DNA from 2 places in the Halobacillus amylolyticus genome. Region 2 is predicted to be linked to the other one. Evidence: predicted binding sites of a transcription regulator. Region 2 holds the regulator's gene; the other holds the start of a gene.

Region 1 (16,803 bases), 970 kb from region 2:
GGTGGAAATGTTCAGCATCAATCGTAGTAGACGTAATTGAACCATTTGATAACTTCACCTTAATAAATTCGTAATTCTTCTGGGGCAGATAAAGCTTTACAAAGGCTTTTACTTTCTTGGATGGGCTGGCAATTCGAAGCAAATTATTTTTCGCCTCAAATTGATGATCGGCAAGAAATTTTTCTTTCGCCTCTTCCGCTTCTTCCACTTGGTAAACCTTCACTTTATACTCGGCACGGGCATGTGCCTCTTGCCATGGTTCAATTGCAAGTGATCCGTTCGCAATGGAGGCATCAATGTCATGAAAATCAACTTCTGTTTCAAAATGGTGGTCAAATTCTGCTGATTCCCCAAAAGATAAATCAAAGTCGACATTTTTAATTTTATCAACGGCCTCTCCAACAAATTCTTTAAATCCGTATTTCTTTTTACTTGATTTGCTCTTATTATTTGCGTTCTTTTCCTCCACAGCGTTAAGAAGTTTAGCCCCTTCTTCTGCTGTAATCGTTCCTTTTTCAATCATTGTCAATATTCTCATACGTTCTTCATTCATTCGGCACCCGCTCCTTTTTAGTAAGCATTCCCCATTAAGGGGGTAGAAAAACTATAAAAAGGCACCTTGAAGACAATGCTGTCTATCTAAGGTGCCTAAGCTTTAAGAAAACGTCCACTTATAGAAACGTTCTGTTTTCAAACGCTCCGTTTGTTCGTTCTTCTTATCATGACTTTCTATTAGATTCATCATACCATCTGCTTGTGATAAATGTGCCTGTATGGCTGCTAATTTCTGTTCCCAATATGGTGCGATATCAAAGGAAATATCAGCTTTACCGAGATCATCTTCATGCTGATTGGAAATCGCATGCATCCATATTTCCGGACGCGAAGCCTCATCGATCTTTTCAACAGCGGCTACAACCGCGGCCCCTAGCGCATCGTGGTCTGGATGGACGGCATAACCGGGGTAATGGGTAATGACTAAGCTTGCCTGCAATGTGTCAATCTTTTGCCGTAAGTAATCAGCCATCTCTTCCTTCGGTTCAAACTCTAAGGTTTTATCACGATAACCAAGCAATTCGACATTGATATCAAGTTGTTTGGCCGCTTCGGTTAATTCTTTTTTGCGAAAAGAAGACAGTGTTTCACGATTAGCGAAAACGGGGTTGCCCATATTTCTTCCCATCTCACCAAGTGTTCCACATAAATAGGTCACTGGAATGCCTTCAGCTCGAAATTTAGAAATGGTACCAGAGGCACCGAATGATTCATCGTCCGGATGCGGAAAAACAACAACAACGTGCTGATTACTCATGTAGCTCTGCCTCATGGGAAAAAGGGGTTTCGCTAATTTCCAGGGCAACCATTAAGCGTCCTTCCCGATCATGACCGGCAAGCAACAGACGTCCTTGGTCATCAATTTCAAAGTCAGTCACTCCTTCTGCGTAAACCCAGCCCAGATCAAGCTTTAATCCTACCCGATATGAACCGCCTGTACTTACAATTTTACCATGCTGATAAGTAACCTGGGCATTACGAATAAATGCACCTACATTGTAGGCTTTCTCATCAAAATGGCTAGCATAGGCGCCATTTGTTGTTTCTAAATGTACGTAGACAGCTTGATTGGCAAGCTGATTAATTTTTTCTTGAACAACTGACTGTTCGATCGCTTTCATTCCAAATTCCTCCCGTTAAAACGTCTCTTATTTAACGATACTTAATATCGATCGAACCGTCAAAGCATCTACTTATTTTAAGACTTTTTCTTTTGACTTCAACTTGTCTTCCATTCGTTTCTTATCCCTTGCCAGAACTGGCTTCAAGTACTTCCCGGTATAAGATTCGGGTTCTTCAGCTACTTTTTCGGGGGGACCTGTCGCAATGATTTGCCCGCCTCCTTCGCCGCCTTCTGGACCAAGATCAATAATATGATCAGCTTCTTTAATCACATCAAGATTGTGTTCGATAATTAATACAGAATCACCATTCTCAACTAAACGCTGCAGGACATTTAGTAACCGTGAGATATCATCGACATGTAAACCTGTCGTCGGTTCGTCCAGTATATAAAAGGATTTACCGTTAGAACGACGGTGGAGTTCACTAGCCAGCTTCACCCGCTGTGCCTCCCCGCCCGATAATGTCGTCGCAGGCTGGCCAAGCTTAATGTATTCAAGTCCAACATCGGCGACTGTCTGCAGTTTCCGGTTAATTTTAGGGATATTAGCAAAAAAGTCGAGTGCCTCTTCAATGGTCATTCCAAGGACGTCAGCAATACTCTTCCCTTTATATTTTACTTCTAATGTTTCACGGTTATAGCGCTTCCCGTCACATATTTCGCACGGAACATATACATCAGGCAGGAAGTGCATTTCAATTTTAATAATGCCATCCCCACGGCATGCTTCACATCGGCCGCCTTTCACATTGAAACTGAAACGGCCTTTTTTATAACCGCGAATTTTCGCCTCATTTGTCTGTGCAAAAACATCACGAATATCATCAAAAACTCCTGTGTACGTGGCAGGGTTTGAACGCGGTGTCCGCCCAATCGGTGACTGATCAATATCTATTACCTTCTCAAGCATATCGATTCCTTGAATTTCCTTATGCTTTCCTGGCTTTTGTTTACCATTATGCAGTTTCATAGAAAGCGACTTGTACAGGATTTCGTTAATTAACGTACTTTTCCCTGATCCGGAAACACCGGTTACGGCTGTAAATAAGCCTAGAGGAATTTTAGCATTCACTTTTTTTAGATTGTTTTCTTCCGCTTGTTTGATCTTAAGATAGCGGCCATCCGGCTTACGGCGCTTAGCGGGTAACGGAATAAACTTTTTCCCAGACAAGTATTGGCCCGTTAACGATTTCCCGTTTCGCATCACTTGCTTCGGTGTTCCCTGTGTAACAATTTCACCGCCGTGGGCACCTGCCCCTGGTCCGATATCGATTAAATAATCAGCAGCAAGCATCGTATCTTCATCATGTTCCACAACAATCAACGTATTGTCTAAATCTCTCATACGTTTAAGTGTCTTTATCAGCCGGTCGTTGTCGCGCTGATGCAAACCAATCGATGGTTCATCAAGCACATACAACACCCCTGTTAAAGCAGAACCAATTTGAGTGGCCAGCCGAATTCGCTGAGCTTCCCCGCCGGACAGTGTTCCAGCAGATCTCGATAATGTTAAATAATCGAGTCCAACGTTAGCGAGAAAACTTAACCGCTCACAAATTTCTTTTAAAATCATCCTGGCTATCGTTTCTTCCTTCTCAGTCAGTTCTAACGATTCAAAGAACTGCTTCGCTTCTGTCACAGAAAAGTCAGTTGTCCGGCCAATATGTTCACCGTTAATTAACACAGCTAAAGCTTCTTGATTCAGGCGGTTTCCCTTACACTTCGGGCATGACTTTTGAGCCATGTATTTTTCCATTTGTTCGCGGATAAAATCAGAGCTCGTTTCCCGGTATCTTCTGGAAATATTCGGGATGACCCCTTCGAAAAAAATCTCATTTTCTCTGACTTTACCGAAGTCGTTCTCATAACGGAAAAAGACTTTTTCATTGCCACTGCCATATAAAACTCGCTCCATCTGCTCTTTTGGCAAATCTTTCACAGGTTTGTTTAAGTCAATTTGATAATGATCTGCAACACTTTGAAGCAGCTGTGGGTAATATTGTGAACTTGTTGGCTCCCAGGCAGCAATGGCATGTTGTTTTAACGATTTATTCCAATCTGGAATCACTAAATCAATGTCGACTTCAAGCTGTGTGCCAAGACCGTCACAACGATTACATGCCCCGTAAGGACTGTTAAAGGAAAACATGCGCGGTTCAAGTTCACTAATCGAGAACCCGCATATTGGACAAGCGTGATGCTCACTGAAGCTGATTTCTTCCCCATCGATTACATCAACAATGACATTCCCTGATCCCAGGGTAAGCGCCGTTTCTAGGGAATCAGATAAACGCCCCTCAACTCCCTGCTTAACAACGATTCGGTCAACAACGACTTCAATTGAATGCTTTTTATTTTTCTCAAGCTTGAATTCCTCGGAGATTTCGCGCATTTCTCCATCCACTCTTAAGCGAACATATCCCTCTTTTTGCAATTGCTCAAAGACCTTCACATGTTCACCTTTCCGTCCTGACACAACGGGCGATAGAATTTGCAGTTTCGTTCGTTCTGGATGCTCCATAATTTGGTCGACCATTTGCTGTACCGTTTGCGAGTCGATTTCAATGCCGTGATTTGGACAGGTGGGCCGGCCGATTCTCGCGAAAAGCAGACGTAAATAGTCAAAGATTTCTGTAACCGTCCCCACTGTTGAACGCGGGTTACGGCTCGTCGTTTTTTGATCGATCGATATCGCCGGCGATAAACCTTCGATTGAATCTACGTCAGGCTTATCCATCTGCCCTAGAAACTGACGAGCGTAGGCACTTAGTGACTCTACATAGCGGCGCTGCCCTTCAGCATAAATCGTGTCAAAGGCGAGGGATGATTTCCCTGAGCCAGAAAGTCCCGTCATGACCACAAGTTTATTTTTAGGAATGTCGATGTCAATATTTTTTAAATTGTGAGCTCTTGCTCCTTTAATACTGATATTTTTACTGGCCATAAGCCAATCATCCTCCCGCTTTTAATTCCAAAACAATATCGCGCAGCTCAGCTGCTCTTTCGAAGTCAAGGTCCTTAGCTGCCTGTTTCATTTCTGTCTCGAGATTATCAACCAATTCGCCGCGTTCTTTCTTGGTCATTTCTGAAGGCTTTTTCTCCGTCCCGTATGTGGTACTATCTTCAGCAACCTTCGTCACTTGAATGACATCACGAATTTGTTTATTGATTGTTGTTGGAGTAATTCCGTGTTCCTCATTGTAAGCAATTTGCTTCTCGCGGCGTCGGTAGGTCTCGTCGATGGCATACTGCATCGATTTCGTTGTCTTATCTGCGTACATAATAACAATTCCATTTTGATTACGCGCGGCTCGTCCGATCGTTTGGATAAGCGAACGATCCGAACGTAAGAAACCTTCTTTATCCGCATCTAATATGGTAACCAATGAAACCTCAGGAATATCCAGACCTTCCCTTAAAAGGTTGATTCCAACAAGAACATCATATTTGCCAAGCCTTAGATCTCTAATAATTTCAATTCGCTCAAAAGTTTTAATTTCCGAATGCAGGTAAGCTACTTTTATTCCTAAATCCTTCAGATAATCAGTAAGATCCTCGGACATCTTTTTCGTTAGCGTTGTTACAAGCACACGTTCATTCCGTTCACTGCGCTTGTTGATCTCACCAACTAAATCATCTATTTGACCATGAATCGGACGGATTTCAATTTCAGGATCCAGCAACCCGGTTGGACGAATGATTTGCTCGGTCAATTTCTCAGTATGGTCTAGTTCATAATTTCCTGGGGTCGCAGAAACATATGTGATCAGGTTGATATGCTTTTCGAACTCTCCAAACGTCAGTGGACGGTTATCGAGAGCAGAAGGAAGTCGAAATCCATGATCCACAAGCACCTGTTTACGTGCTCTGTCTCCGTTATACATGCCGCGAATTTGCGGGAGCATCACATGTGATTCATCAGCCATAATCAGAAAGTCATCAGGGAAATAATCAAGCAGAGTATAAGGCATCGCTCCCTCTTCCCTAAAGGTTAAATGACGGGAGTAGTTCTCAATGCCCGAACAGAAACCCATTTCATTCATCATTTCTAAATCATAATTCGTCCGTTGCTCAAGGCGCTGTGCCTCAAGCAGCTTATTTTGATCTTTAAGCTCTTTCACTCTGACGTGCATTTCTTCCTCTATATTTTTGATCGCTTTTTGCAATTTTTGTTCCCTTGTTACGAAGTGTGATGCCGGGAAAATCGCAACATGCTCTCGTTCTCCAACAATTTCTCCTGTAAGAACATCGATCTCACGGATCCGATCAATTTCATCACCAAAAAACTCAACACGTATCGCATGCTCTTCTTTTGATGCCGGAATGATCTCAACCGAGTCCCCGCGTACGCGGAAGGTTCCGCGTTGAAAGTCGATATCGTTTCTCGCATATTGGATATCTACAAGGAGTCTAAGCAGTTCATCACGATCACGTTCCATGCCTTGACGGATAGATAACACTTGACTGCTGTATTCTTCCGGAGAACCTAACCCATAAATACAAGAAACACTTGCAACAACGATGACATCGTTCCGCTCAAATAAGGAGGTCGTTGCCGAGTGACGCAGTTTATCAATTTCATCGTTAATATTGGAGTCTTTTTCAATAAACGTATCCGTTTGCGGTACATAAGCTTCCGGCTGATAGTAATCATAGAAACTAACAAAGTACTCGACTGCATTGTTTGGGAAAAATTCCTTAAACTCACTATATAATTGACCCGCCAGTGTTTTATTGTGGGCAATAATCAATGTTGGTTTATTCACTTGTTCAATCACATTGGACATGGTAAATGTTTTCCCTGTCCCCGTTGCACCAAGTAACGTCTGATGCTTTTCACCGCGCTCTATTCCTTCAACCAGTTCCTTTATCGCTCTAGGCTGGTCCCCTTGTGGCTCATAATCAGATACTAATTCGAATCGATTCTCCGTTTCCATTATGACAACCTCCGTTCAATACACTATTCATCCATAGTCTACCACAATAGTTTACCATTCTAACATAAAACGAACAAACATTCGGTTTTCATTTTTTGAAACGCCTGGAATGGAGGCTTGATATGTTACCAGGAACACTATTTGCACGAAATCTCGCATAATTGCACATAAAATTGATTAATTGCATATTTAACAGTTTAATTGCACGGTTTGCAAGCATAATTGCGTATTTGGCAGCTTTATTGCACACTTACGCGGAATGATCAAAAAATCTCACTACATAAAGCTGTAGTGAGATTTTTCGATCTTTTACTGATAGGATTGATCATACTGATTGACTTCAAACAGGTCAATTAATTCGATATCCTCATGCTTATCCTTAAACCAACGTAATGAGAAATCGTTCTTGAATAAAACAAGCGGAAATCCTTCCCGATCAACAGCAAGCATATTACGTTCATCAAACATGGACTCATCCACCTGTTCCTCTGCAATCCAGCGAGGAATCCGCTCCCCAATAGATGTCAGCTCGACTTCAACGTTGTATTCGTTCTTCATACGATACTCGAACACTTCATATTGAAGCTCACCGACCGCACCAATAATATAATCTTCAAAACGGTACCGCTTGAACAACTGGATCGCACCTTCTTGAACAAGCTGCTCCAATCCCTTTTTAAACTGCTTCGATTTCATCACGTTTTTGGCCGTTACTTTTTTGAAAAGTTCTGGCGGGAATTGCGGCAGCTCATCATATTCGAAGTTCTGTTTGCCTGTCACTATTGTATCACCAATGCGATAGATATTTGGATCATAAATTCCGATAATATCGCCCGCGTAGCCCTCTTCCACCGTACCCCTTGAAGAGGCGACAAACTGCTGGGACTGGGCGAGCTTGAAGGTTTTCCCTGTTCTGGACAGCGTCACATTCATTCCACGTTCAAACTTCCCTGAACAGATTCGTACAAAGGCAATTCTGTCGCGGTGCTGTGGATTCATATTGGCTTGTATTTTGAAAATAAAACCGGAGAACTCTTCTTGATCAGGTGAAACAATCCCTTCTGTGGAACGACGCGGAGCCGGTTCAGGGGCAAAGTCTATAAACGTATTGAAAAAGGTTTCTACACCAAATGGCGCAAGCGCACTACCGAAGAAGACAGGTGTTTGATCCCCTTTCATCACTTTCTCCAAGTCAAAACCATCTCCTGCCTCATCAACTAGCAGCATTTCATCCTCTGCTTCTTGATAAGTTGCATCTTCCGTCAATTCCTTATGATTTTCAAGCTCGTCATAAGGGATATACGTTTCTTCCTCGTTTCCAGTGTACTGCACAAACTGCTCATTGTGACGATCAAACACACCTAAGAAACGCTTCCCCATTCCAGCCGGCCATGTCATCGGGTAGGTCTCAATGTTCAATGTCGATTCGATTTCCTCCATTAATTCAAGAGGTTCGCGTCCTTCACGGTCCATTTTATTGATAAAAGTGAAAATCGGAATACCGCGCATTTTACATACTTTGAACAGTTTAAGCGTTTGTGCCTCGATGCCTTTTGTTGCATCAATGACCATGACAACACTGTCTACAGCTGTTAATGTTCTGTACGTATCTTCACTAAAATCTTCGTGACCTGGTGTATCTAAAATATTGACTTGGTAATCCTTATAAGGAAAATTCATTACGCTAGAGGTGACAGAAATTCCACGCTGTTTCTCAATTTCCATCCAGTCAGAGGTGGCAAATTTACCCGATTTCTTTCCTTTAACTGTTCCTGCTGAGCGAATTAAATTTCCAAATAACAGCATCTTCTCTGTTATCGTTGTTTTCCCCGCATCCGGGTGGGAAATAATTGCAAACGTGCGGCGTTTTTTCATTTCATCTCGTATCGTCATCGTGATATCCTCCAAATCGTAATCTATTTAACTCAAGCATATTATAGGCAGGATATTACGTATCACATTGGCCTCTTCACTCCATACAAAAGCCGCTCACTCGAGCAAGCGGCCTCCTCAATTTATATTTCTCCATACCTTGAAAGGTAGCACAACCCACCAGTAAAATCAATCCTGGAATTTTCCTCCACCTCAGGTCATCCAGATACTGGATGACCTGAGGTGGAAGAAAAAAGGAAACAGGGCTTTAGGAAGAAATGTCACCCCTTCTCCTGTTATAATGAAAAAAAAGACAGTTAGGATGCCAGCTATGCAGTCATACCTTTTACAACCTAATGATATAAAGAAAATAACCGGTGAAACGTTTTACGAACGTGGGAAGAAATACTACAACCAGGGTAAAGTGTACGGACTTTCCCACAATAGCGCCATCAGATCCTGGCGCGCTGTAGTAACGGGTACTCATGATTATGAAGTACGCGTTTTCTTTTTTGAAGATGACGACTTAGAGGCGACTTGTGAATGTCCTGCTTACAATTCTTACTATAGCTGTAAGCACATCGCGGCCGTTCTCTTTGCTATTCGTGAACAAGCCATTTTGCATTCATCACCGAAGACACAAAAGGTCGAGAACCAAGAACAATTTGCACCAATGAAGAATGACCGCGTCTTCGGCACAAGACTTTCCGAAGCATTCCGAGACCGTCAAGAGAATAAGTACACTCGTGCTGCTAAACGCCCTTTACACATCGACTACTTCTTGCATATTCAATCATTATTAGGCAGCAAGACCCTTGGCATAGAACTGAAGCTCGGAGAAAATTATGCTTACGTGATCAAAGATATTCGTGAACTCCTCCAGCATATTCAACGAGAACAACCATACAGGCTTTCAAAAAAGTTTAGCTATGATCCCGCTGAACATTATTTAACAGATCAAGATGAGCACGTCTTTCAGATGCTATCACGCGCCTACGAACAAGAGCTTTTTTACGATCGTCACTGGAATACCGGGGAGCAGAAGATATTAACTCTCCCCCCTTCTCTCGCACCTGATTTACTTCAGCTGCTTGCAAATCAACATTGTGAAGTGATTGAACGTGGAGAAAATACAGGAGCTTTACACGTAAATGAGGAATTCCCTGACCTCTCCTTTTACATTTCTGAAGAACGCGGAAGCTATCATATGCATATGAATCAGCTGAAATCCTATGAATATTTAAAGGATTATCATCTTCTTTACAAAGATGCTGGGTTTTATTTGCTTGATCGAAAAAAAGAAGAGATTGTTCGCACATTACACTCACTGCTTCCCTATAATTCGAACGGAAACCACACCGTCGGCCAAATGGATATGGAAGGAATCGTTTCTTACGTTCTTCCCGAACTCGAAACGATTGCCGATGTGCAGCTAAACCAAACAGCACAAGAAAAAATTATTCAAGAAGAGCTGAAGCCTCAGGTCTATCTTGACTTTACCAATTGGTCATTGACAATTGATGTGCAGTTTCATTACGGAGAGCATACAATTCACCCTTTCACTAAATTCGAACCCTCAAGCCAGGTGATTATTCAACGTGAAAGTGAGACTGAACAAGCGATCATCCAAATCATTGAACAAGCCGAATTTAAGTTTGACGGGGAAACGGTTTATATTGAAGAGGATGAGGTCCTTGAAGAATTTATCAGTGAGTATTTACCAGAACTGCGTGAGCTGGCTGAAGTGTACACATCTTCATCTGTTCGTTCGCTGCTCGACAACCAACATCGTGAGCTTATCCCATCCGTTCAAATCGAAAGTGATGGCAGTTGGCTTGATGTAAGCTTTGGAATTGAAGGCATATCAAACGATGATGTGACGTCTGCCTTGAAAGCTGCTATTGAACGAAGGAAATACTATCGTTTATCTGACGGTGCCTTACTCTCGCTCACCTCAGATTCCTTTGAACGATTTCAGCGACTTGCAGATGAACTTGATTTGAGTGCATCAGATATCGATGACCACTCTTTACAAGTTTCTAAGGCACGCAGCCTACAAGTAGATGACGCCCTTCGTCTCGAAGCAAAAGAGCGCGATGAACGATTTAATCAGCTCGTTCAGCGTCTGCAATCTCCGGAATCACTGATGGTTGATCCACCTGATCGTCTGGAAGCCGATCTCCGTTCTTATCAGCTAACAGGTTTTCGCTGGTTGAAGACTCTTGCTACTTATGGGTTAGGCGGTGTATTAGCCGATGACATGGGACTTGGAAAAACGGTCCAAAGTATTGCCTTTCTTCTGTATGAAAAAGAACAGCAGCTTATGGAAAACCCGGCCCTGATCATTACACCGGCATCACTCGTTTACAATTGGAAAAAAGAGTTCGAGAAATTTTCCCCGACATTGTCGGTTCAAGTAATCACTGGCGATCCTATGACACGCAGGGAACAGATCGAACAAAGCACGGCAGATATTTTGATCACTTCCTATCCCTTACTTAGACAGGACGCCCCTGCCTATAAGGAAATGACCTTTCACGCAATGATCTTAGATGAGGCACAAGCGATTAAGAATGAAGCAACGAAAACGGCCCAAGCCGTTCGTAGCTTACGAGCCACCCATCGTTTCGCGTTAAGCGGCACACCCATCGAGAACTCTTTGAATGAGCTTTGGTCATTATTTCGAACGATCATGCCGGGATTTTACACGAGTAAAAAGAAGTTCCTGCAAATGAAGCCAGAAAAAATTGCCCGCATGACCCGCCCGTTCATTTTAAGACGGATGAAGACGGAGGTCCTTGAAGAACTGCCAGATAAGCTAGAGACGGTGCAGTATTCTGAACTGACACGGGAACAAAAGGAAGTCTATTTAGCTTATCTAGAAAAAATTCAGTCAGATATCCAGGAAACAATTGCTACGAAAGGAATTCAGCGTGGAAAACTCGAAATCTTAGCCGGACTCACACGCCTTCGTCAAATTTGCTGTCATCCGGCACTATTCCTAGAAAATTATGAAGGGGAATCCGGGAAACTTGAGCAACTTAAAGAACTAGCTTCCGAATTGAAAAGCAGTGGCCATCGCGTGCTTATTTTTTCCCAATTCTCAAGCATGTTAAAAATTCTTCATCAAGAATTATCAGAGACGGGAATTGACGCTTTTTATTTAGACGGCAACACGAAAAGTGAGCAGCGTGTTGACATGGTTGAGCAATTTAATGAAGGCGATAAAGATGCCTTCTTTATTTCCTTGAAAGCTGGCGGTACAGGCTTGAATCTAACGGGAGCAGACACCGTGATTCTCTATGACTTATGGTGGAATCCGGCTATTGAGGAGCAAGCGGCTGGCCGTGCCCATCGGATCGGTCAGGAGAAAGTCGTTCAGGTCATCCGTATGATTTCTGAGGGAACGATTGAAGAGCGAATTTTCCAGCTGCAGCAGAAAAAACGGGATTTAGTTGACCAGATTATCCAACCGGGCGAATCGATGCTTACATCGTTAAGCGAAAAGGAGATTCGAGAACTGTTTCAATAAGTAACTGTCCCTCATGAAGGATAAAAAAGCTATCCTGATAAAGTTCATCTTAAAACTTTACCAGGATAGCTTTTATTTTTTTACATAAAAGGACGGGGTAAAAGCCAAGCTTTCACCAGCGCCTCACAAATGAATTATACCGTTCTCTTTTGCAATTTAAACCAATACCCGCCTAGGATGCAGCCGCCAATCACAGTTGTTATCGTTGACAGAATCATGTGAAGCGAAGAAGCAATGACAACATTTCCTGTCACGACAATCACAAATCCAACAACAGCATTCAGCAAGATCGAGATTAAATACAACCATGATAATGTGATATGGTATTTAAATTTCGACGCATAAATAACGAACCAAATAGCGGCAACGAAAATGACCACTGTCGCAACCCAGTGAAGCGAGTAAAGCATGTTGGCAATTGATTCACTTTTCGTCAAATACTCCATTGCAGGGATATCAAGCATCACATTACTAGCTGCACTATGCTTGAAGAATGCACCTAAGATGACTTGAACCATATAAATCGAAAACCCTATTAGAAAGGCACGGTAACTCTGGCTGACCGTTGACCAGCTCGTCTTATCCAGTTCAACTTTCTTTGTATGAAGACTGTAGCTGAGTAACACTAATATGAGCAGAAGAATTTGACTGAATGTAACGTCTAATGTTGTAAACCCTGGAGGTGTTCCCAATAAGACGTTCAAGCCGCCGATTAATGATTGAAAGACAAGCATACCAAGGCTCATAACCGCCAAGATAAAGACAGAACGTCTTTCACGATGCTTATAGATTGCCCCTACCGCATTAATAAACGTAAGCATAGCAAGTAATGGAACCATTAAGCGATGGGAATATTCAATGATTACGTGGTAGTTTGTAATATCCGGAAAGATTGACCCATTACAAACCGGCCATGTCGTTCCGCAAGCATCACCTGATTTCGTTGCCACAACCAAATTTCCAAGGATGAGTGCAAGAAAAGTGACGAATGTAGTTAAAACTGAGAATTTCTTCATCGTCTTACCCTTTCTCTATTGAAAATACAATTTTAATATAAATATTCTATCTAACAAATCATATCATGAATTAGCATAAAGCAAGAGCAGAAAGTGTCTCCATCCTCATGAATTTTTTGTGAACGTCTTCCGTTCTCCGAACCAGACGCAAACGATCACCGCGCAGGCTCGTTCCCTTGTCCTTCCATACAAGTATGATGAAAAAGGCCATTCCCCATACAAAAAGGGAATGACCTAACTGAGGGAGGACGAAACGCCAGGGTGTGCAAATGAGTGATGGACAAGTGAATGCAGGAACACAGGAGCAGCAATGCTTTGAACAGCTTCCCTGCGGATCGCTAAATAGATGAACCATTTTACATATCGATTTTCTCTTGTCGCAAAAATGTCCGATACCCATGATACAGCATGTTCATAGCCCTCCCCGGCTCTTCTAGTCATTAGTGTACTCTTCTTGTATCTCGTCTGTCATCCTTTACTCGTTTAACCAAAAACAGGAAAGGGTACGCTAAACTGAGAAAGGAGCGATTCCTGATGAGTTACCAAGCTTATGTATTTGATGCGTATGGAACCTTATTTGACGTCCATTCAGTTAAAGATACGATACACGGTCATTATCCAGAGAAGGGACCATCAATAAGTGAAGAGTGGCGGCAACGTCAAGTTCATTATTTTATGATTCGTCAGCTTATTCAAGGGTATCAACCTTTTGATACCGTTACAAAGTGGGCTTTAGTTGATGCACTTGCCATGAACGACGTAAAATATAATGACGAGACCGTTCAAAAACTGATGGACCAATATCAACATTTGCAACCATACTCTGAAGTATCTCATTTGGCTGAAAAAAATCCTGATAAACAATTGACGATCTTCTCAAATGGAACACGGTCCATGTTACAGCCGCTGCTTGAAAACAATCAGCTTACCAACACCTTTTCACTCATTAGTGCAGATGATACGAAAGTGTATAAACCTCACCCAGAGGCTTATCAATTTGCGCAAAGTAAGCTGAATCAACAAAAAGAAGAGATTCTTTTCTTCTCAAGTAATCCATGGGATATTGCTGGGGCCACACACTATGGCTTTCATACTGCCTGGGTAAATCGTAATGGAGCAAAGTGGCCTGAACTAGGCTTAAAACCGAACCACATATTAACTGACTTACAAGAGATCCCAAATAAATAACTGAAGGATGGGTTCGGGTTCCTGAATGTTAGGATCCGAAGCCATCCTTTGTTTTCAGTTAATATCTTGATAAAAAAATATCGTGTCCTTACCTTGTTGTTTCCCATAATATAACGCCTGGTCAGACCTGTGAAATAGTTCTTCTTTCGTATCGGCATCGAACGGATAAAAGGATACACCAATAGAAAATGAAGAATAAACGATATGTTCACTAACTTGATAGGGTTCTCTAAGTTTAATAAGCAAATCCTCTGCCTTCTTCCTTGCTTCCTCAATACCATCTAAATCCTTAAGTAAAATAGCAAACTCGTCCCCACCGATCCTTGCAATGACAGCCTTGCTATCCCCCAATGGGTCAGCCGCCTGCCTATTAATTTTAGAAAAGCATCCCCTTTATCGTGACCAAGCTCATCATTGATCTGTTTAAAACTATCGCCGTCCAAATAAAGAAGCGCAAACAGACCACGACCTTCTCTCGATTGTACCAAAGTTTCCGTTAAACAATCTTCAAACTTTCGGCGATTCGGTAACTCTGTCAAATAGTCATAGAAGGCATATCTCTTCAGCATCTCTTCATAATTGATTTGTCCAGTGATGTCTCGACAAACTACAACAATGTGAGTCACCCTAGTTTGATCATCTAACACAGGGGTCCCCCTTCAAACCATATCCATTCTTTGAGAGAATTCAAGAACCGAGGATTCATAGAAAATGGGTGTGTACCCCTATAACAATGAACAAAAACTTTCAACTAATTGATCCATTTCTTTTGGATGGACAACTGTCGCTATTTTATCAACATCAGCATCAACAGGGTCAAAGCCAAAAAAGTCCACATGCGAGGGGGACCCATACATAAGTTTTCCATAAGGGCTAAAGACAGAAATAAGGTCTTGTGAATGATCGGCAATCAGCTTAAACTTAGCCTCACTTTGTTTTAATGCTCTCATTGTTACCTCTTTTTCAGTAATATCTTCCAAAATGGCATACATACCCGCTTTTCGCTGTCCCGTTAAAATCGGAGTCAGGAATACGTTTACAATCCTTTCAGCCCTCCTTGCGATCAACCGGGTTTGAAACCATATTTTCTTTCCAGAGAAGCTTCCTCGTATATGCTGATGGACATGATCTATGTCTTCCTCGTGGATCCATTTTGTAAAAGAGGAATGCAGAAGTTCTTCTTCCTCGAAGTTGGGCATTTGGAGCATAGCTGGATTGGCCTTTGTAATTGTTCCTCTTAATGTTAATGTGACGACAGGGTATGGGTTAAATTCAAACAAGGATTGATACCGAGAATGAATCGCTTTTAACTTCTGATTCATGACCTTTTGTTCACTAATGTTTCTTACGACCGAACTAACTCCTATGACGTCTCCATCGTTCCCATATATAGGTGAAACGCTCACTGAGACATCGATCCAGACTCCATTTTTATGACGACGTTTCGTTTCATAAGCGGAGATATGCTTTTTCCGGACTGCTTTTTCAATTAGTTCATCTGCTTCCGACTTCAAGGAAAAGGGAACAAAAGGAAAGCGGTCTTCCTTTAATTCTTCCTTTGTAAATCCGTACAATTTTTCGAAAGCTAGATTGGACTCTAAGACTTCCCCGTCAAGATTTACAATAAGAATCGCATCTGCTGTATTTTTTAGTAAAGAACGATAGACAGCATTAACTGTATCAAGTTCTTGCTCCTTTTTAGCAAGTTCAGTAATATCTCTTGTGATCGCTAATATTTGGACGACCTTGCCTGTTTCGTCCCTAAATGGCGTCAGTAAGGTCTGCCCGGCAAATTCATACCCATTAATATCTACTGTATCTCTATACGTAACAGGTGCAGCTGTCTCAACAACTTGATTATAATGGCTTTTTATGTACGACGCATTCTCAGGTTCAAGCATATCTTCTATCAGCTTCCCCTCCCAATTCGAGCGGTCCAGCTGATAACACTGTTCAGACGTATGATTTATATATAAATATTTATACATATCGTAATCAATGACTTCCATGAGGAACACAAAATCGGACATCCCCTCCATAAGGATACGGAGGACATGCCTATCTGGTGCTTGAAACACTGCTTTTTGCAGGCTGTTCCCCTTATGTAACCCTTCGATGAATTTCATACCTATCTCCTCATTTCCGAATTCATTACATACTCCTATACGTATTAATCTTATCTCTTTATTCAAAATTTTACACGAACTCATCCATAAAAAAAAGCCACAAATAGGAATTTTTGCCCATTCGTGACTTTTTTAAATTTAAACCGTCTGTCTCTGAACTGTCTGTTCTTGTGCTTCTGCTTGCGCTTGCTTAATTAAGCAGCGTCCTTTGCCATGGGGGATGCACATGGGCGTACCGAAAATAGGATCTTCCCGAACATCACATGTCATTTCAAAGACATGCTGCATTAAATCACAGTTAATTACATCTTCAGGTTTGCCCTGTGCATAGACTGTTTTATCTTTTACAGCGACAATGTGATCAGCGTATCGACAGGCAAGGTTAATATCATGCAGAACCATTACAACTGTACGTCCATTATCCTTGTTAAGATCAAAAAGTAAATCGAGTATA
Region 2 (16,803 bases):
TTATGATCTGATTTTGTCTAAGAATGACTATTCTTGTCTAGGCTATTTCAATTAAAAACTAAAGTACTCCGTACTCCCTAATTCTTATGTTATCTCAAGGAAAAGGGTTTTATATTTTGAAAGCAGAAGAAAAGTTATTACAGTATATATACAAAACAAGACGGGAAATGATTAAGGTAACTTTGAATAGGGGATTCACAAGTAAAGAGGCTGTTAAAAGTTAAGAAAAGTTGCATAATATGAGGAGGCAGGTAGAACGACATGCAAAAAGCCTATCTCTTTCTGTGTTTAATATACAAATTTTCAATGAGGTTTCCCAAAATTGCCCCAACGATACCAGTTGAAATGCCACTTAACACTGGACTAATTAGAAAATTAATACTCAAGCCAAAAACCATACCAACGACTAGCCCAAAAAATAACCCTGTGTAGTAAGTTCTTTTTTCAGCCATAGTTGAACTACCATTTTTAATATCAAGGGTATGATTGATGTTCTTTGCTTTATTGAAGGCATCCCACATTGCAAAGGCATATATAGAGGGGTAAAAAAGCCCCCATTTAATGTTAGCTACTGCTAAGGCTTTATGTAGCTCCCATTTAAAGGTATAAATAAGAGACATATTTATGTTAGACATCAGATTGAAGTAAACTTCTAGTCCAATGAAAACAAGTCCTATTACATACTCTTTATTATATAACTGCCCCAAACCTGGAAAAGCCATTGACCATAATAATGCTGATATGGGAGATTTATAGTTGCCATTTTTCATTTTGTTCCTCTCCTCCATCCACCTTACAATTATTGGCTTTATTGAAGTTTTTTAAACGAATGTTCCTTCTCCAAACATCCTCTCACACAGGAAAAAAGGAAAATCAACATAGTTGTTTTGCAATCTATTTTGATACTGAGTCTTCCATATATACGATAGGGGCGCTAGAACGGTATACTTCTTGGTCTTTCTTTAAAGCAAAGTGGAGGGGCTAACCCTCCACTTCGTTGACTAAATAATAACCCGATGCTAAACAGCTTTTGTTCTATTTATCTTACGTGAATAATTACGCCTCTGCATCATTCATTTACCCAGTTACATTTTTTTAAATGATTTATGGGGTGTGTTTTCATGTGCACTTTTTATTTTTAGTAAGGCATGGTAACTTCCTTACGTCAGGAATCGTGTCGTTTACTCTAATTTGATTCCAATTATTGAACTAAAAACTTTATACGCTTTGTTTCGGGCATCGGACCCTCACAAAACCGACTATTTCAAAAGTGCGCTGAAATAGTTCACTCAAAATCGTAATGCTGCGGCCAATAAAAACCATTGGCTGCAGCATTATTTTTTCGCTTTCATTCTTTTTCTGCGGGCATCGAACCCTTGAAAAAGAAAAAAGCTGTCTCTTTACGGTTTTTGTATGCTTGTGATTTTGTACCTTTCTTCTTTGTGTCTCCCAATTCTACATTCTTTGTTCGTAACTCCATCAAGGGCAGGCGAAAAGCAAAGGAAATCGGCAAAACCAAGTTGGCTAACTGGCACTGGCAAAGCAAAGTACGCTTTGTCAATTGCCAGTAAGTCATTGGGTCTTGCTTGTTTTCCAACGGACACACCATATGAGAGCTAATATGTTGATTTGTGCATACGTCTCCTATGCTTTTCTGGCAAGTCGGCTACAATTCAAGCCGACCCTTGATTACGTTCTCACAAAAATGTGGTGGGGAGCCATCAAAAAAGAAAGTGAGGTGAATCAAATGATTATCGAATTATTAATCACAGTCATTCTCATAGTTGCAGGGTGTTTAGTTTTCTTGCAGCTGTATGATTTCTTTGAAAATGAAACAGTCCGCACCCTATTGATTGTAGGATACGGACTGTTTACTGTTTTCATGCTATTTTATTGGTTTGCGGATTACATCTTGTATCAGTTAAACAACTTGTAATCCAACGAGGGGAAGGTGCAACTTCCCTTTTTCTCATGTACTTTAGTTTATTACAAATTTTAGGAGCGTGTTATGAATGGAAACGATTAATGAAATTGTACGAATTAAGCAAGTGGTAAGGGAAGCAGAATTATCGAATGTCGATGCTATTCGATCACCTGAAGACGGTGCAAGCATCGCCTTCAGGTGATCGGGAAGTGTTTTTGGTGATTTGCTTATCAACGAAAAATGGGGTACGGAAACGATTCGAGGATTGAGGGGCCACTATGAAAAAATAATTTAAGTAAAGAGTACAATTTACAATTATGGAGTGAGATTTGCGCTTTAAACCCAATCAGGGAGGGAAACGTCATCGGCAGGCAAACCATCATCCTACAAATGGGTATGTTCTGGCTGTGGGCTTATTATGCGGTCATCAAAACAAGAAGTGAATGTAAAATGTGGTGACTGTGATATAACCCTAGAAAAGCATTAAACATTCGACTTTTCTATCTCGGAATCATGGCCAAAAATCATTGTTCGCTTTTTCGGACGTGGCCAATCAACCAGGGCAAAATATTGTTCGTCTTTTTGAATAAAATTGTCCTGGTATTCCTGGACAAAAACAACAAAATTGCGCTGGAAAGACGAACATTGTACAAATCTAAAGCAAATTAAATTGTTCTACTACAATAAAAAGGAGTTTTGATATGATGAAAACGTGCTGTTACTGCGGAAGTCAGATTGAACCCAACGAACAACATTACTACTGTGATTTTTGTGAAATGAAAATTGGAAAGGCAAATGTACAACAAGACGGCAAGCGCAAAAACTTCTTGCAAGAATCCCAACCATCCAATATTGATGCAGAGAAGTCCACACCTGAATTAATGACCTATACAACCATTGAACTTATGTTTATGCTCAAAATCGCTCGTAAAGAGCGATCAGACACCTACCATACTCGTCATACGTTTATTCAAGCCATGAAAACGGGTGCTGATGAGTTTCAAAACGGTGAACGTTACACCTATGATATGTATGATTACTGGACAAGAAAGTGCCTTGTACTAGAAAATCTGATACGCGAACGGATTGGATACATCCCACACAAATTAACAGAATCCTATATTCAAAACCTTGCTGCAAGAATGGAAGAATCGACAAAAAAGAGGATGACATTAAGGAAAGCTAGAAGTATTTAGGAGACAAAAAATAATAATAAGGCGAGGTAATGAAATGAGTGAACTGCAAAACGCTAAAGAATAAGCCATCAAACTGTTGCCGGCCCCAGATTTCAATTTGGTTTTTATAAAAAAGTTGATTATTTTCTACCTGTGCTGCTCAACAATCACGCCCTTCGTATTATTGAATAAAATAAATTGCTTTTTATCCACCGTATCTTTCATGGTTACCTCCTCTATTCTTAGGGAAAAGATAGATACGAACAAAAATATTGCGGGGGATACTTATTTATACACATCGACGAGTAACCGAGTGCATTGAAAATTGTTTCGACCTTGAAGAGGTAAGTGTCCAATCTTATCCAGCTTATCCTTCGGGGAAACAAGTAACTGACCGTAAAGGTGATTTTTCAGTCATATTCTATTTGGAAAAAACTGATCAAGTCATTTTATTTTTTAAGGGATCAGAAGAATATTGGTTCTGCTTTTGATTCTATTTATATGAACTTGACCATTTATGCCTTTGCCTTCCAAGTCTGCTCTATATTGTAGCTCCTCTATATAACACTTCAAATATGACCCGAAAAATAAAAAGTGGGCGCTGATCTTGTTACAGAAAAGCGCCCCGATTGTTAAGTGTAATATATCACAAAGATACGGCTGGTATCACAAGAGCTGCACCCCTTCTATTACAATTTGATACCTTGCTTGACTTCCTCCGTCACTTCTCTTTTCCTATCCTGCTGTTTTTCCTGTTTCGGCTCGTTGCCTGTTAAAAACTGATTTAAACTTTGACGGGCATTCTGATCTTCGTTAAAAAACTCCTGAACCTTATCCATCTTACCTTGAAGCCCTTTATTCGCATTAGAGAGGGCTTCATTTTCCTTTTTTAAATTCCTGATCTCTTCTTTTAAATCTGCAATTTCCGAAGCCTTAGATGTTTGTTCGTCATTATTTGATTGACTTTGTTGTGGCTGCACTTCCTCCTTATGGTTGAAGTGATCTTCTACATTTCGAGTTTTTTTTTTTCACTCTATCATTCAAATTTAAAACTGCATTGTCGACTTTGCTTTGAGCACGCTCTTTAACATGGTCTACTTTCTCATTAACCTTCTCTTGTACGTCTTCGACTTTTCCTCGGGTCTTTTCAGCAACATTATTCTTCGATTCCAAAACCTTTGCCTTAAACGTTTTGGCAAATTCATTGGCCAGTTCTTTTAATTTTTCTTGAAAATCTTGAATCCACTCTGATACGGAAACCCCTTTATTTTTTTGCTGTTGTTGTGTATAAGATTCAAGCAAACTCTCAACCTTCTCGAAATGCTTATCTAGCATGGATTCACTTGATTTTCACTTAATAAAGATTGACCGTTATCTTTTGCTTCCAACTGACGGTTAATGACGTTCACTAATTCCTGACCGTGCTGCTCCATAGCTTCATTCATAATTCTTTGATTCATCTTAAATCTCTCCTTTTATTTATTTTGAAAAAAGCTTTTCAACTTGTTCATGTAATGTTCTTTTAATTTCCGACACTCTTTCCTAAACTCCGGCGTTTTAACAAATTCTCTCATCATATGAATATCTGTCTTGAATTTCTCCCATGTGTGATTCTCTTCATTATCCTCTTTAATCATCCGAATATGGGCTTTAATCCGTTTTCCAAAAACGATAGCCACAGCTCCTAAGAGAATGATCTTAGCAAGAACCTCCGTCAAATCACCTGAAAACAGATAAGAAAACACTATCTCGTGAGCCCTTTAGCCATTGCAAAGCGAGTAGCCATTTTCCCTCCGTTAATGAGTCCCCTTGAAGAGCCTGTGCCATACCACATATGACGAAGTACAAATGGTCCACGAATAAGTAATACAGACATTCCAATCAACAACATGAATTTCCACCATGTAAAACTGTCACTCGTTAAAATTTCTGTTATGGCAACCATCAACGCCATTTGTACAATAATGGAGGTTAACTGCGATAATACTTCGCGCCACCAGACGGACATGTAATTATTATCATCGGAACATTTCGCTTTTTGTTTAGCCGTAGCGGGCAGATCTAAGCGTCCCTTTTCGCTTTTCTTAATAGGCGGATGTCACAAATTCTTGTGTTTTCGCGTATGATACTTGGAAATGAGGAGGGATCAATGTGTATCCACAAGCAAAAGCGGCGCGCCCGGGAACGATTAACATTGTATTAAACGATGCAAAAGGGAAGGCTGATGCCGTAAATTCTCCTTCTGTCAAAGGGAAGCATATGGCACCTTTTCGCAAAATTGACCAATACTTTAACCCGATTATAGGGATGCAGGAATTGAAAGTCCGTGTAAAAGAGATCTATGCTCAAGTACTCATTGCTCAGAAAAGAAAGGATTTGGGCTTGAAGTCAAATGGTCAAGTGTTACACATGATCTTTAAAGGTAACCCTGGAACGGGAAAGACGACGATTGCTCGAATGGTTGCTACACTATTTCAGGAGATGGAAGTATTAGAAAAAGGACATTTTATTGAGGCTGACCGCAGTGATCTCGTTGGTGAATATATTGGTCATACCGCTCAAAAAACAAAAGATTTAATAAAGAAGGCAATTGGCGGCGTATTATTTATCGATGAAGCCTATTCCCTGGCCAGGGGCGGCGATAAAGACTTTGGCAAGGAAGCCATTGATACCATCGTTAAGTGTATGGAGGATCATCATGATGAACTGGTGATTATCTTGGCTGGCTATCCGTATGAAATGGACGATTTTCTGAATATAAATCCAGGTTTAGCTTCACGTTTCCCTATCCAACTTGAATTTGATGATTATTCAGCGAAGGAATTATCTGCCATTGCAGATGTCATGGTGCAAGATAGGGATTATGTATTTTCTCCTCAGGCAAGTAAGAAATTATACGAACATTTAGTGACTGTTTGTTACCAATCGCAGCATAATTTTTCAAATGCGAGATATGTTAGGAATGTAATCGAAGAAGCGATACGAAAACATGCCTATAGAGTGGCTGGGAGTTCGGACCATGAAAGAACAACCTTGATTACGCTTGAGGCGGAAGATTTTCAACAAATAAATGAAAAAACTAACTATCATTAAGAGAGGGAATGTGCTCTCTTCACGGCTTTTTGGTATGATAGAAGCAAACGGTTTTCATAATGAAAAGGATGAATCCAATAACAATGAAAGAACAAGTCGTCTTAGTCGCTAGAAGAGATCCTGCGCAGCAGGAAGAAAGGTTCACTTCCTCGCTTCAGGAGCTTAAATCGTTAACCGAAACAGCCGGGGGCGAAGTATGCAAAGTGATGATTCAAAAACGGGAACGCATTCACCCCGCCACGTATATTGGTGAAGGAAAACTGTCAGAGATCAAGGAAGAAATCGATGAAAGTGAAGCAGAAATCGTTGTCTATAATGATGAATTGTCACCGGGGCAGTTAAGAAATATTTCCGATCGTTTAGAGCGGCGGGTGATCGATCGCAGTCAGTTAATATTAGACATCTTTGCTAGCCGTGCAAGAACGAAGGAAGGAAAGCTTCAAGTAGAACTTGCCCAGCTGCAATATTTATTACCGAGGCTCGCTGGGCAAGGAACGGAGCTTTCGAGGCTTGGTGGGGGGATTGGTACACGAGGTCCCGGGGAAACGAAGCTCGAGTCAGACCGCCGTCATATTCAGCGCCGGATTGATGATATTAAGCGCCGTTTGCAAACTGTTGTTAAACAGCGGAATCAATATCGGAAAAGGCGTGAAGATAATTATGCGTTCCAAATAGCGATCGTAGGTTATACGAATGCCGGGAAATCCACGTTTTTTAACAAAGTAACAGACAGCGATTCATTTGAAGAAGACTTACTGTTTGCTACCCTTGACCCTTTAACGCGGCAAGTCAGCCTTCCTTCTGGATTTAAGGCGTTGATTTCCGATACGGTTGGTTTTATTCAGGATTTGCCGACAACATTAATTGCAGCTTTCCGTTCAACATTAGAAGAAGTAACGGAAGCTGACTTTATCATTCATATGGTCGATGCTTCCCATCCTGATCACGAAGAACAGGAAAAAACGGTCGGCAAGTTGCTCAGAGACTTACAGGCAGATCATTTGCCGACACTTACTGTTTACAATAAAAAAGATTTACTTCGTGATGATTTTATACCTAGTACGTTTCCATCACTCTCTGTAAGTGTGCATGATCGCATTGATATAAAGCGTATCCTTGATAAAGTAGAAGAAGTACTTAAAGAGGAATGGTATGAATACAGCTTATTCATTCCTGCTTCCCAAGGTAAACGTCTGCAACAATTCAAGAGTGGGAGCATTGTAACAACGATAAAATTTCACGAAGATAGAGAAGGGTACGCTTTGCATGGGTATATCCATCCTGAACACCCTCTAAAAAACAAGATATTACAATAGTTAGGAAGAGTAAGATGAACGAACTAGTGTCAGCTGTAGAAGAACAAATTCGCTCGCAGCATGAAAACGTACAAGCCTTAGTTGAGAAAAATCAGCGAAAAGTATTAGACGCGTTTCAAAAGCTTAAGGTGTCAGACTCGCATTTTAACCCCACCACAGGTTATGGATATGACGACTTCGGCAGAGATACTTTAGAGGAATTATATGCTGAAATTTTTAAAGCGGAAGATGCTTTAGTCAGACACCAGCTCATTTCAGGAACTCACGCCATTACAACGGCGTTGTTTGGTGTGTTGCGTCCGTGGGATGAGCTGGTGTATATTACTGGTGAACCGTATGATACGCTCGAGGAAGTTATCGGAAAACAAGGTGGAGAAGATAAGGGTTCGTTAACGGATTTTGGCGTGACCTATCAAGCGATCCCTTTAAAAAATAATCAAGAGATTGATCAGCCTAAAGTAGAGGCTGCTATCTCAGAACGTACAAAGGTTGTCGCCATCCAAAGGTCCAAAGGTTATGCGGATCGTCCTTCTTTTTCAATCGAGGAAATAGGGAAGATGATCGCTTTTGTCAGGTCAATAAAAGAAGATGTCATCATCTTTGTCGATAACTGCTACGGCGAATTCGTTGAGGAGAATGAGCCGATTGAAGTTGGAGCGGATTTGATTGCTGGATCGCTGATTAAGAATCCAGGTGGCGGGATCGCTAGGATAGGTGGGTATATCGCAGGTAGAGGGGATTTAATCGAACTGTGCGGAAATCGCTTAACAGCTCCTGGACTAGGAAAAGAAACGGGGGCTAGTTTGAATACTTTACAGGAAATGTACCAAGGTATTTTTCTGGCCCCGAATGTTGTCGGAGAAGCATTAAAAGGAGCGATTTTTACCGCTAAATTGCTGGAAACTCTTGGTTTTAAAACAACACCAAGTTATCATGCTAAGCGAACAGATTTGATCCAATCTGTAAACTTCGATACGGATGAGCAGCTGGTCCGTTTCTGCCAAGCTATCCAAGCGGCGTCGCCGATCAACTCCCATGTAAAGCCACATCCAAGCCCGATGCCTGGTTATGATAGTGATGTTATTATGGCCGCGGGAACTTTTATTCAAGGTGCGAGTCTCGAATTGACAGCAGATGGTCCGCTGCGCCCTCCTTATACCGCCTTTGTTCAAGGTGGGCTCACGTATGCTCACGTTAAAATCGCTGTCTCACAGGCAGTGCAACAATTAAATTAAGAGAATGTTGATCAATACATAAAAACTGAAGGACATTCATTCTTCAGTTTTTTCTGTGAATTTCCATGTTAACTTACTTAACATCTCTTGACATCTATAATGACTGTCGTATAATGTAATTAGAATTTCTTTTGGGGGTGGCAAATCGATGAGTGATGAAGTTCGTCGTTCGATGCCGTTGTTCCCGATGGGGATTGTACAATCCTTGACTGATCTTTCAGCCCGGCAAATCAGGTATTACGAAAAGCATCAGTTAGTTAATCCAGTTAGATCAAACGGCAATCAACGGCTTTTTTCCTTTAATGATGTTGATCGTTTGCTTGAGATTAAAGCGCTTATTGAAAAGGGCGTGAATATGGCTGGAATTAAACAGGTGCTTACGCTTACCCATCAGCCGGAGAATGAGCCATACAGTGGAGACCAAATGGAAGAAGTTCATAATGAACTCACTGACAAAGAGCTTCGCCGTATGTTACAGCGAGAACTGTTCACCGCGGGAAGGCAAGGGAAGGCAAGTATAAGACAGGGAGAATTATCACGATTCTTCCACTAAAGTAGCATAGGAGGAGACAAATGGGATTCACGAGAGAAGAAATTTTCAAGAAGATTGACGAGGAAAATGTAAAGTTTGTCCGTTTGCAATTCACGGATATGCTAGGCACGATTAAAAATGTTGAAATACCAGTAAGTCAAGTAGATAAAGCTCTTGATGGAATGATGATGTTTGATGGTTCGTCCATCGAAGGATTTGTTCGTATTGAAGAATCAGACATGTACTTAGTACCAGACCTTGATACATTTGTTGTCTTCCCGTGGTCATCTGAAAAAGGTAAGGTAGCACGCTTTATTTGTGATATTTATAACCCTGATATGACACCATTTGAAGGATGTCCACGTTACAATCTAAAGCGTAATTTAAAGAAAATGGAAGAACTAGGTTTCTCGGCCTTTAATATCGGAACAGAGCCTGAATTTTTCCTTTTCAAGCTGGATGTAAATGGCGAACCAACGATGGAACTTAATGATAAAGGCGGGTATTTTGATTTAGCACCAACAGACTTAGGTGAAAATTGCCGTCGTGATATTGTGCTTGAGCTTGAAGAGATGGGTTTTGAAATCGAAGCTTCTCACCATGAAGTGGCTCCGGGACAACATGAGATCGATTTCAAATATTCTGATGCAGTAAAACACTGCGACGATATTCAAACTTTTAAGCTGGCAGTTAAGACCATTGCACGCCAGCATGGATTACATGCAACCTTTATGCCTAAACCATTGTTTGGTGTGAACGGATCTGGTATGCATGCCAACATGTCACTATTCACTGAGGATGGCAATGCCTTTTTTGATGAAAATGGAAAAGAGCAGTTATCTGATGTCGCTTATCAATTTACAGCCGGAATTGTAAAGCATGCGACTAACTTCACAGCCGTAACCAACCCGACTATCAATTCCTATAAGCGTCTTGTACCTGGTTACGAAGCACCTTGTTATGTTGCTTGGTCAGGTCAAAACCGTAGTCCACTCGTTCGTGTGCCGACATCTCGCGGGTTAAGCACGCGTATTGAAGTGCGTAGTGTTGACCCTGCGGCAAACCCATACATGGCTATGGCAGTGCTGCTTGCTGCTGGTCTTGATGGTGTTGAGAACAAGCTTGAGGCACCAGCACCAGTTGATCGTAACATCTATGTAATGGACAAAAGAGAGCGTGAAGCCCACGGCGTTAAGGATCTGCCTGCAACACTTTCTGATGCACTTCTTGAGCTGCAATCAGATGAAGTCATGGTAAAAGCGCTTGGAGAGCACTTGTTTGAACACTTTATTGAAGCGAAAGAAATAGAGTGGGATATGTTCCGTACTCAGGTACATCCATGGGAGCGCGAGCAATATCTACAAACTTATTAAACTTTGAAATGCCTTGGCGCTGGGAGCGTCAAGGTTTTTTAATTAAATCGCTAACAAAAGCAGGCATAACAACAGAGCTCTGGATTTTTGCGGGAGGGCCAGGTATAAAGCTATCATTGCAAAAGATGGTACAGAGGATGCGGGTCACTGTCCCTTTATCGTCTGTACCATCGTCAAAGGTGAGAGAAGGTAAACGTTTCAACGGAAATGTTTAAGCTTAGGGGGTTACTTGTTACTCTGGATAGGCTAAAATACTAGTTATGAAGGAAGGATAATAGATCTATCCTCAAAAACTACTGGAGAGTTTTTATTAAAAACCTCCACCAAATCCACCACCGTATCCACCGCGGTTAAAGCCAGTACCTACGATGATCAAAAGAATGAAAAGAACCACGATCAAGGCAAATCCTGATCCGTAATTGCCGTAACTCATATCTATACCTCCTTTATCAGTTAATAGTTCATTATATGTAATGACTATAGCAATGTAGAGGGCATTTGTCAGACTTTCATAAAATATCAGCAATTGAACCAGAGGCATAGATTATGCATCAATTTAAGCTGCTAACTTGATGCGGAAAAAACTATAAAGGTCAGCAATATTACAAGTCACCACGTTAGCGTGATAAATTTTCCTAAACTAAAAATCCGAGAGCAATTGATTTAGCTCTCGGATTTTTTTAATGAACGGTGCGGTAAAGACCGACTACTTTACCTAGTATTGAAACATCATTTAATATAATCGGTTCCATGGTTGCATTTTCAGGCTGTAGTCGAATATGCTTCTTTTCTTTGAAAAAACGCTTCACTGTGGCTTCCTCATCCTCTGTCATAGCCACAACAATATCCCCGTTCTCGGCTGTCTGTTGATGGCGAACGATCACCATATCTCCATTCAGGATACCCGCTTCAATCATACTATCACCTTGTACAACTAAAACAAACGTATTGTCATCTGACCCTGCTAATGAGTCAGGAAGAGGGACGTATTCCTCGATATTTTCTATTGCTGTAATGGGGGAGCCAGCCGTAACTTTACCTATTACCGGTGCGTAAAATGCTTCGGTGCGGGGAACGCTTTGGTTCTCCTCTAAATCAATGACTTCTATCGCTCGGGGTTTCGTAGGGTCCCGTCGAAGGTAGCCTTTTTTTTCTAAGCGGGAAAGGTGTCCGTGCACGGTTGAACTCGAAGCAAGCCCGACGGATTGTCCGATTTCTCTTACGGATGGGGGGTACCCCTTTAGTAAGACTTGCTCTTTAATAAAGTCTAGTATTGCTTGTTGACGTTTCGAAAGTTTATTCATAGATTGCCACCTCGTACATAGAATTATAATAACCACATTGTACCATGCGTTTTCAAAAAATACAAACAAGCGTTCGAAAAAACAGTTGACAGGAACTTTTGTTCGTATATAATTAAAATTAACAAACACGAACAAACGTTTCTAAGAACGGTTGTTCCTTAATAGGGGGTATATTATATGTTCAACAAACTTTCAAAACTCGATATCACGTATATTCTATTATTTGCCGCTGGTCTAGCCTTTTTATATTACTCTATGGTCACAAGTATATAAATCAGTTATCCTTGGGTTGAAAAAACAAGAGGTGGTACAGCATGAAAGCAATTCTCTATTGCCGTGTAAGCACGGAGAAAGAAGCACAAGTTTCTTCATTAAAAAGACAACGGACTGAATTAATGGCGATGGCCGAACACCAATCAATCGAAGTGGTAGATTGTATTGAAGAGCAAGCAAGCGGATATGATATTGAACGTGAAGGGGTCTTCCGCTTGCTGGACCATTTTTCAAATGGAAAAGCAGATGTTCTTATTATTCAAGATGAGACGAGATTGGGCAGAGGAAATACCAAAATTGCACTTTTTCATCAACTTCAAAAGCTGGATGTTCGTATCTATTCGTTATCACACGAAGGGGAACTGCAATTTTCTGAATCGGATTCCATGGTGCTGCAGATTGTAGGAGTTGTTGAAGAATACCAGCGCAAAATACATAATATGAAGATTAGGCGAGGGATGAAGAAGGCCGTTGAGAGTGGATACGATCCATCTAAGAACTTATCGAATCAACATCTTGCTCCCGGCAGAGCACGGGTTGATTTTCCAGTTGAAGAAGTTGTTCGCTTAAGAAACAACAAACTAACCTTTAACGAGATCGCAGCGACACTAAGAGGACTGGGTTACGATGTCTCTAAGGCTACTGTGCATCGTCGATACCAAGAGTTCATTACGCTTGAAAAACAACAGAAAAATAGGTAATATTACTATATAACAAGTGTCATATGACGCTTGTCTTTTTCATGGCCAATACCAGTTAAGGAGGTATGTGAAAATGTTAGCAGATGAAAAACTGAAACGAATTAATGAATTAGCTAATAAATCTAAAGGTGAAGGTTTAAATAAAGCTGAAAAGACGGAGCAGCAAGAACTTCGTCAAGAATATTTAAAGAATGTTCGTAAATCCTTTAAAAATCAGTTGAAAGGTATGACTGTTGTGGACCCAAACGGGAAGGACGTTACACCGAAAAAGCTGAAAGAAATGCAGGAAAATGAAAAAAAACATTAAATCATATACCGTACTCATTGTGGGTACGGTTTTTTGTTTAGCTTTGTGAATCTAGGGAAAAGTAATGGATGTCTATTAAGAAGATTGGTGAATAACAATAACAATGCTTGTCACTTGCTCATTTTCATTATAGGATAATACATGATACATATATGGGAAGACGAAAGGAGAATGTTGACATGGCTTCAAGCCTTGAACAAACATCTATTAATACTATCCGAACACTTACTATTGATGCAGTTGAAAAAGCGCAATCAGGTCATCCAGGGATGCCCATGGGAGCGGCCCCAATGGCTTACACCCTTTGGACAAAATTTATGAACCACAATCCAGGAAATTCACACTGGTTTAACCGTGATCGTTTTGTTTTATCAGCAGGTCATGGATCAATGCTGTTATACAGCTTGCTGCACCTTTCAGGATATAACGTAACGATAGATGATATTAAATCGTTCCGTCAATGGGATTCAAAAACACCCGGTCACCCAGAGGTTCATCATACAGACGGTGTGGAAGCAACCACTGGACCATTAGGCCAGGGAATTTCAATGGCAACAGGAATGGCTATGGCAGAGGCACATCTAGCGGCTAAATATAATCGTGAACAATACAACGTCGTTGATCACTACACTTTCGCGATTTGTGGCGATGGTGATTTAATGGAAGGCGTATCTCAAGAATCCGCTTCCTTAGCAGGTCACTTAGGCTTAGGGAAATTAGTCGTGCTTTATGATTCTAATGATATTTCATTGGATGGGGATCTTGATCGTTCTTTTAGTGAAAGTGTTGAGAAACGTTATGAAGCTTATGGCTGGCAAGTCATTCGTGTAGAAGATGGAACGAATACAGAAGATATTAGCAAAGCCATTGAACAAGCAAAACAAAACACCGAACAGCCGACAATGATTGAAGTTAAAACAGTGATCGGTTATGGCTCACCTAATAAATCTGGTAAGTCTGCTTCTCATGGGGCACCGCTCGGAGAAGAAGAGGTTACAGCAGCGAAACAACATTATAGCTGGGAACATGAACCGTTCCAAGTTCCTGAAGAAGTATATGAAGATTTCAAAAAGAAAGTACAAGCGAATGGTGAAGATAAAGAAGCACAGTGGAATGATTTAATGAAACAGTACAAGGAATCATATCCTGAACTTGGTAAAGAATTGGAACAAGCCATTAATGGCGAACTTCCTGAAGGATGGCAAGACAGCCTGCCAACATTTACTGCAGAGGATAGCCCGGCAACACGTGCAGCCTCAGGAAAGGTCATTAATTCATTATCCGAAGTTGTACCTTACTTCTTTGGTGGAAGTGCCGATCTTGCCGGCTCCAATAAAACGGCGGTAGAAGGAGAAGAGGACTTCTCACGTGAAAATTATGCAGGTCGTAATATTTGGTTTGGTGTCCGTGAGTTTGCCATGGCTTGTGCGCTAAACGGTATGGCACTGCATGGTGGGTTAAAAGTTTATGCTGGTACGTTCTTTGTTTTCAGTGATTACCTCCGTCCAGCCTTGCGTTTATCTGCTATTATGAATCTGCCTGTAAACTATGTATTTACGCATGACTCTGTAGCTGTTGGCGAGGATGGGCCTACTCATGAGCCTGTTGAACAACTGGCTTCCCTAAGAGCCGTGCCAAACCTTTCCTTAATTCGTCCTGCAGACGGAAATGAAACAAGTGCAGCCTGGAGAATTGCTCTTGAGTCAAATACAACTCCAACAGCACTTGTACTGACTCGCCAGGGCTTGCCGACACTTGAAGGTACAAGTGAAAAAGCTTACGAGGGAGTGAAACATGGGGCATACATTCTAAGTGATTCCGATAAACAAACACCTGATGGGATCTTGCTGGCCTCGGGATCTGAAGTACAGCTAGCTGTACAAGCACAATCAGAACTCAAGACCAAAGGTTATGATGTACGAGTGGTAAGTATTCCATCATTCGATCGTTTTAATAATCAATCAAGAGAATATCAAGAAAAAATATTGCCGAATGCAGTGAGAAACCGTCTTGCGGTTGAAATGGGTGCATCTTTTGGCTGGGAGCGTTATGTCGGCCTTGATGGCTCTATCATCGGCATCGATACATTCGGCGCGTCCGCTCCAGGAGAGACTGTCATTAAAAATTATGGCTTTACCGTAGAAAATGTAGTCAAACACGCGGAAAGCTTAATGAATAAATAAATAGAATTGGACTACTGTATATCAAAATACAGTAGTCCGCTTTTAAGTTTTTCAGTTTTGACAAAAATCGTTGGACTAGTTAGTCATATTGTGACAAATTGTTCGCTCGAGGCTCTGTATAATCAAGAACAAGGAGTGATGGAGCTATGCAATTTGTGATCTATGCAATTAGACAAGAAGTCTGTGAACACTATTACTATAAAGTAGAAATGTTAAAACGATTTTTCCAGGAGTGCATGCGTCTCCCTCAATCAAAATTACATCAAAAACAATTGGATTATATAACCGAAGATTTCTCTTTTAATGAATGGCTGGGAGATCTTTGTAAGGGATCAAAGGTAACCCCATTCTCTATAAATAAGAATGGGCATTTATTCAATTATGAACAAAATTATGATATAATCGTAAATAAGAAAAGCTGTTGTCTATTGCAGTGTGACAGCCTCTGGCAGGCAGAAAGGGTTCTATTTCAACCACTAAGAATGTGTGATCAAACGTTTTTTATTGTAGAGGAAAACGGAGAGCATTATGGATGGGTTTCCCCTCTTTCAAGTCAGCGTCTGTTATCGTAAAATGCCCTATTGTATTCCTATGAGCATTTTACTATACTGTTATGGGAGACAATACGAAGGAGGAAGACGTTTAAATGACTTTGGGCATAGTATGGGTGATCATCATTGCCGTTTTGGCTCTCATTGGCGGAGTAGCCTTGGGCTTTTTCATAGCGAGAAGATATATGATGAACTATTTAAAGAAGAACCCGCCAATTAATGAGCAAATGTTGCGCACAATGATGATGCAAATGGGTCAAAAGCCATCACAGAAGAAGATTAATCAGATGATGCGTTCGATGAATAATCAACAGAATAAATGATAATTGCTAAGCCCTTTCTTCCATACATATGGAAGAGAGGGTTTTTGATTTGCAAAAGGGGATCTAGCTGCGATCCAGATCCCCTAGCATTAAAAGGGAGAAAGCCATAGAGAATACTTAGTGCCTATTTCTGCTTTTTTCTAAACGAACGTCAACAGATGTTCACAACTGAATAATCGTTTTTTTGAATTTGTTTTGATACAATAGGACTCGAGTCTGAACGTGGAGGTGTTGTTATGTCAGATATAAATATATTTTTAGCATTTGGTGCAGGCTTTCTTTCTTTTATATCACCATGTGTTCTTCCTTTGTATCCAGTTTTTCTATCCTACATAACGGGGATGAGCATAAATGAATTAAAAGAAGATAATGGAATGCTTAAGAAGAAGAGCCTCACTCACACAATATTGTTCCTGCTTGGTTTTACAATTATTTTTATAATTTTAGGATTTTCAGGATCTTTATTCTCCCAGTTTTTCATTCAAAATGAGGAGATTATCCGGAGAGTGGGAG

Evidence for each region. Region 2 encodes LexA, which represses DNA repair genes until DNA is damaged. Its sites were predicted from a motif close to CGAACATATGTTCG; they were not measured.
Region 1: the regulator LexA is predicted to act here: its motif matches at 6,686-6,699, upstream of uvrB (excinuclease ABC subunit UvrB).

The regions. Positions count from the first base shown of each region.
Region 1 is NZ_CP095075.1:3,848,829-3,865,631, reverse strand. Features, by position in the region: gene MUO15_RS19400 (DUF4097 family beta strand repeat-containing protein) at 1-553, opposite strand, end outside; gene bshB2 (bacillithiol biosynthesis deacetylase BshB2) at 656-1,312, opposite strand; gene MUO15_RS19390 (YojF family protein) at 1,305-1,676, opposite strand; gene uvrA (excinuclease ABC subunit UvrA) at 1,749-4,622, opposite strand; gene uvrB (excinuclease ABC subunit UvrB) at 4,630-6,615, opposite strand; gene MUO15_RS19375 (peptide chain release factor 3) at 6,925-8,508, opposite strand; gene MUO15_RS19370 (DEAD/DEAH box helicase) at 8,819-12,019, shown strand; gene MUO15_RS19365 (COX15/CtaA family protein) at 12,154-13,035, opposite strand; gene MUO15_RS19360 (hypothetical protein) at 13,270-13,476, opposite strand; gene MUO15_RS19355 (haloacid dehalogenase type II) at 13,570-14,223, shown strand; gene MUO15_RS21755 (diguanylate cyclase domain-containing protein) at 14,278-14,574, opposite strand; gene MUO15_RS21750 (diguanylate cyclase domain-containing protein) at 14,505-14,870, opposite strand; gene MUO15_RS19345 (PAS domain S-box protein) at 14,949-16,349, opposite strand; gene MUO15_RS19340 (ABC transporter ATP-binding protein) at 16,488-16,803, opposite strand, start outside.
Region 2 is NZ_CP095075.1:667,690-684,492, reverse strand. Features, by position in the region: gene MUO15_RS03655 (DUF5683 domain-containing protein) at 273-770, opposite strand; gene MUO15_RS03650 (hypothetical protein) at 1,349-1,597, opposite strand; gene MUO15_RS03645 (hypothetical protein) at 1,622-1,936, shown strand; gene MUO15_RS03640 (hypothetical protein) at 2,626-3,120, shown strand; gene MUO15_RS03635 (hypothetical protein) at 3,789-4,079, opposite strand; gene MUO15_RS03630 (hypothetical protein) at 4,087-4,401, opposite strand; gene MUO15_RS21580 (hypothetical protein) at 4,428-4,559, opposite strand; gene MUO15_RS03625 (hypothetical protein) at 4,575-4,844, opposite strand; gene MUO15_RS03620 (hypothetical protein) at 4,844-5,107, opposite strand; gene MUO15_RS03615 (AAA family ATPase) at 5,251-6,192, shown strand; gene hflX (GTPase HflX) at 6,276-7,508, shown strand; gene MUO15_RS03605 (methionine gamma-lyase family protein) at 7,523-8,743, shown strand; gene MUO15_RS03600 (MerR family transcriptional regulator) at 8,892-9,296, shown strand; gene glnA (type I glutamate--ammonia ligase) at 9,317-10,648, shown strand; gene MUO15_RS03590 (YjcZ family sporulation protein) at 10,959-11,081, opposite strand; gene lexA (transcriptional repressor LexA) at 11,329-11,952, opposite strand; gene MUO15_RS03580 (YneB family resolvase-like protein) at 12,267-12,926, shown strand; gene MUO15_RS03575 (DUF896 domain-containing protein) at 13,000-13,233, shown strand; gene tkt (transketolase) at 13,413-15,416, shown strand; gene sirA (sporulation inhibitor of replication protein SirA) at 15,563-15,988, shown strand; gene MUO15_RS03560 (YneF family protein) at 16,063-16,290, shown strand; gene MUO15_RS03555 (cytochrome c biogenesis CcdA family protein) at 16,527-16,803, shown strand, end outside.